DNA from 2 places in the Zeimonas sediminis genome. Region 2 is predicted to be linked to the other one. Evidence: predicted binding sites of a transcription regulator. Region 2 holds the regulator's gene; the other holds the start of a gene.
The links. The regulator NrdR, encoded in region 2, represses ribonucleotide reductase genes. The targets are predictions, from matches to a motif close to CACNANATNTNGTG.
Positions count from the first base shown of each region.

Region 1: a site for NrdR is predicted at 894-907, ahead of M6I34_RS09260 (ribonucleoside-diphosphate reductase subunit alpha). Genes of this name have one in related genera too.

Region 1 covers NZ_JAMQYE010000001.1:1,984,704-1,987,094, reverse strand. The annotation lists gene M6I34_RS09270 (sigma-54-dependent transcriptional regulator) at 1-11, shown strand, start outside; gene ampD (1,6-anhydro-N-acetylmuramyl-L-alanine amidase AmpD) at 46-732, shown strand; gene M6I34_RS09260 (ribonucleoside-diphosphate reductase subunit alpha) at 1,007-2,391, shown strand, end outside.
Region 2 covers NZ_JAMQYE010000002.1:568,722-571,112, forward strand. The annotation lists gene M6I34_RS18025 (thiamine pyrophosphate-binding protein) at 1-501, shown strand, start outside; gene nrdR (transcriptional regulator NrdR) at 729-1,199, opposite strand; gene glyA (serine hydroxymethyltransferase) at 1,270-2,391, opposite strand, start outside.

The DNA.
Region 1 (2,391 bases), on a different contig from region 2:
GCCTGAGCTAGCGTGGCCGCACGCCGGGGCGCGCGAGCGAAGCCGCTGCGCGGGGCGCGCAGGGCGGGCCGCAGGCCGGGTGGGTGGGCGGGCGGCCGCGCTGGCGACTGGGCCCGCGGCGGCTGGCTCGGCGAGGCCCGGCATGTGCCGTCTCCCAATCACGACGAGCGCCCGCCCGGCACCGCGGTCGATCTGCTGGTGGTGCACCACATCAGCCTGCCGCCCGGCCGGTTTCGGGGCGATGCGATCGAGCGGCTGTTCACGAACCGGCTCGACCCCGATGCCCATCCGGCCTTCGCGCCGCTTCGCGACCTTCGCGTGTCGTCGCACTTCCTGATCCGGCGCAGCGGCGAGCTGCTGCAGTTCGTCGGCGCCGACCTGCGCGCCTGGCACGCGGGCGTCTCATGCTTCGAGGGGCGCGATCGCTGCAACGACTTCTCGATCGGCGTCGAGTTGGAAGGCGACGGCACGCACCGCTTCACCGCGCGGCAGTACCGGGCGTTGCGGCGGCTGGTCGCGCGGCTGCGCGAGCGCTACCCCCTGCGCTGGATCGCCGGGCACGAGCACGTGGCGCCGGGCCGCAAGGAGGATCCGGGGCCGTTCTTCGACTGGCGCCGGCTCGCGCGCGCGCCGGAGGCGCGCGGGCTGGTCGCGCCGCTCGCGATCGCGAGCGCGGGGGGTGCGCTGGGCGCGCCGCGCGAGCGCGCCCGGTTCGCGCGGGTTTCCGCGTGATATCGGCCGGCATCGCGCGCCGGCACTGGCTTTCGGGTTCTCGATCCAGCAATCGCGCGGCCTCGAGCGAAGCGTCCCTGTCGCCGGTGAGGCGATGTCGAATCCGGACTTGATCCCCGCCCCGATCGGCCACTAGAATTAGCGCCAACAGAACCCCGGGGCACCATATCTAGTGCCGGTGGATCCGGGGCGCCATCTGCATTTTTCCACCAGTTTTCGCAAGTCTCCCGCCGCGCCGCGGGAGCGTTTCGTCATTCATCGCGGAGGATCACGCATGCAAAGGGTCGCCGAACGCTCGCCCTCGACCCAAGGGCTTCCCCACTCCGTCGGCGCCGCGGACAGCGATGCGCGCCCGGCTTCGTCCGGCGCCTGGGCCGACTACAAGGTCATCCGCCGCAACGGCTCGGTCGTCGGCTTCGAGCCGTCGAAGATCTCGATCGCGGTGACCAAGGCCTTCCTCGCGGTCAATGGCGGGCAGGGCGCGGCCTCGGCGCGTGTGCGCGAGCTGGTCGAGCGGCTCACCGAGGGTGTGGTGGCGGCGCTCACCCGCGGCAAGGCGGGCGGCGCGACCTTCCACATCGAGGACATCCAGGACCACGTCGAGCTCGCGCTGATGCGCTCGGGCGAGCACGAGGTGGCCCGCGCCTACGTGCTGTACCGTGAGCGCCGCGCCCAGGAGCGCGCCGCGCAGGCGAAGGCGCGCGCCGAGGATTCGGCGCAGCCGGTGCTGCACGTGGTCGACGGCGACAAGCGCATGCCCCTGGACATGGCCGCGCTGCGCGCGCTGGTCGAGTCGGCCTGCGTCGGGCTGGGCGAGTTCGTCAGCCCCGACGCGGTGCTGAACGAGACGGTGCGCAACCTGTACGACGGCGTGCCGCTCGAGGAGGTCCACAAGTCGGCGATCCTGTCGGCGCGCGCGCTGATCGAGAAGGACCCGGCCTACAGCCAGGTCACCGCGCGGCTGCTGCTGCACACGGTGCGCCGCGAGGTGCTCGGCGAAGAGGTGTCGCAGGCCGACATGGCCACCCGCTACGCCGAGTACTTCCCGCTGTTCGTCAAGCGCGGCGTCGAGGCCGAGCTGCTCGACGACAAGCTGCTGCAGTTCGACCTGGCCCGCCTGGGCCGCGCGCTCGACGCCGAGCGCGACCTGAAGTTCGGCTACTTGGGCCTGCAGACCCTGTACGACCGCTACTTCCTGCACGTCGACGAGCAGCGCATCGAGCTGCCGCAGGCCTTCTTCATGCGCGTGGCGATGGGCCTGGCGCTGAACGAGATCGACCGCGAGGCGCGCGCGATCGAGTTCTACGAGCTGCTGTCGACCTTCGACTTCATGAGCTCCACGCCCACGCTGTTCAACTCGGGCACGCAGCGCTCGCAGCTGTCCTCCTGCTACCTGACCACGGTGTCCGACGACCTCGACGGCATCTACGAGGCGATCAAGGAGAACGCGCTGCTGGCCAAGTTCGCCGGCGGCCTGGGCAACGACTGGACCCCGGTGCGCGCGCTGGGCTCGCACATCAAGGGCACCAACGGCAAGAGCCAGGGCGTCGTGCCCTTCCTCAAGGTGGTCAACGACACCGCGGTCGCGGTCAACCAGGGCGGCAAGCGCAAGGGCGCGGTCTGCGCGTATCTCGAGACCTGGCACCTGGACATCGAGGA
Region 2 (2,391 bases):
ACCTGGGCCCATCGCTTCTGGCCCTACGCCGGCCTGCGCACCCAGCTGTCGACCACCTCGGGCGCGATGGGCTACGGCGTGCCGGCCGCGGTGGCCGCGGCCATCGCGGCGCCCGAGCGCACCGTGGTCTGCTTCGCCGGCGACGGCGACTTCCTGATGAACGGCCAGGAACTGGCCACCGCCGCCCAGTACGACGGGGCGCTCGTGGTCATCGTGTTCAACAACGGCATGTACGGCACGATCCGCATGCACCAGGAACGCGAGTACCCGTCGCGCGTGCTGGGCACCGCACTGGCCAACCCCGATTTCGCCAAGTACGGCGAGGCCTTCGGCGGCTTCGGCGCGCAGGTCGCGCGCACCGAGGAGTTCGAGCCCGCGCTGAAGGCCGCGCTGGCCTTCGCGAAGGAGAAGCGCCGCCCGGCGGTCATCGAACTGAAGGTCGACCCGCAGGCGATCACGCCGAACGCGACGCTCGACGCGATCCGGAGCGCGAAGCGATAAGCGGTGACGGGAGGGCCGGGGGCGGGGTTTCCTGCTCGCGGTCCTTGTGCCAGCCGAGTGCTTCCGAAGGGACCGGCGATCAGCGAGGGCGCTGTCCGAGCGATCCCGCAGGGATCGCGAGTTGCGCCCGAGCCGCCGCGGACGAGGAAGACGAGGGAAGCCCCCGCGCAGCGGGGGCCGCAGCACCCGGACCGCGAGCAGGAAACCCCGCCCCCGGCCCCAGCGACTCAGTCGCTTGCGCGCTTGCGCCGCGCCCTGACCTCGAGCACCGCCTCGGCGAACTCGTCGACGTCCTCGAACTTCCGGTACACCGACGCGAAGCGCACGTAGGCGATCTTGTCGAGCTTCTTCAGCTCGCGCATCACCAGCTCGCCGATCTGCTCGCTGTCCACCTCTCGCAGGCCCAGGCTCAGCAGCTTTTCCTCGATCCGGTGGATCGCGGCGTCGACCGCCTCGGCGCTGACCGGGCGCTTGCGCAGCGCGAGCGACATCGACGCGCGCAGCTTGCGCCGGTCGAACTCGGTGCGCGTGCCGTTGCGCTTGACCACTGCCGGCAGCGACAGCTCGATCCGCTCGTAGGTGGTGAAGCGCTTCTCGCAGTGCAGGCAGCGCCGCCGCCGGCGAATGCTGTCCCCCTCGTCGGACTCGCGGGTCTCGACGACCTGCGTGTCGGGGTGATCGCAGAAGGGGCAGCGCATCGCCGCTTACCGGTCGTCCCTGTCCGGACTCGTCGCCGACGGCTTTCCGCTGCCCGTTTCCGACCGGCGCTCAGCCGCCGTAGACCGGGAACTTCGCGGTGAGCTGGTCGACCTTGTCGCGGATCCGGGCCAGCTTGTCGGAATCCTGCGGGTTGTCGAGCACGTCGGCGATCAGGTGGCCGACCTGCGCGACCTCGTCCTCGCGGAAGCCGCGCGTGGTCATCGCCGGCGTGCCGAGCCGGATGCCGCTGGTGACCATCGGCTTTTCCGGGTCGTTCGGAATCGCGTTCTTGTTGCAGGTGATGTGCGCGTCGCCCAGCACCTTCTCGGCTTCCTTGCCGGTGATCTTCTTGGCGCGCAGGTCGACCAGCATCAGGTGCGACTCGGTGCGGCCCGACACGATGCGAAGGCCGCGCTCGGTCAGCGTCTGCGCCAGCACGTTGGCGTTTGCCACCACCTGCTTCGCGTAGTCGCGGAAGGCCGGCTGCAGCGCCTCGTGGAAGGCCACCGCCTTGGCGGCGATCACGTGCATCAGCGGGCCGCCCTGCAGGCCGGGGAAGATCGCCGAGTTGATCGGCTTCTCGTGCTGCGGCGGCATCAGGATGAAGCCGCCGCGCGGGCCGCGCAGGCTCTTGTGCGTGGTGGACGTGACGATGTCGGCGTGCGGCACCGGATTCGGGTAGACGCCGCCGGCGATCAGGCCCGAGTAGTGGGCCATGTCGACCATCAGCAGCGCGCCGACGTCCTTCGCGACCTTCGCGAAGCGCGCCCAGTCGATCCGCAGGCTGTAGGCCGAGGCGCCGGCAATGATCAGCCTGGGCTTCGTCTCGTGCGCCTTGCGCTCCATCGCGTCGTAGTCGATCTCCTCGGCCTCGTTCAGGCCGTAGGACACCACGTTGAACCACTTGCCCGACATGTTCAGCGCCATGCCGTGCGTGAGGTGTCCGCCCTCGGCCAGGCTCATGCCCATGATCGTGTCGCCGGGCTTCAGGAAGGCGAGGAACACCGCCTCGTTGGCCTGCGCGCCCGAATGCGGCTGCACGTTCGCGCACTCGGCGCCGAACAGGCGCTTGATCCGGTCGATCGCGAGCTGCTCCGCCACGTCGACGAACTCGCAGCCGCCGTAGTAACGCTTGCCCGGATAGCCCTCGGCGTACTTGTTGGTGAGCTGCGAGCCCTGCGCGGCCATGAC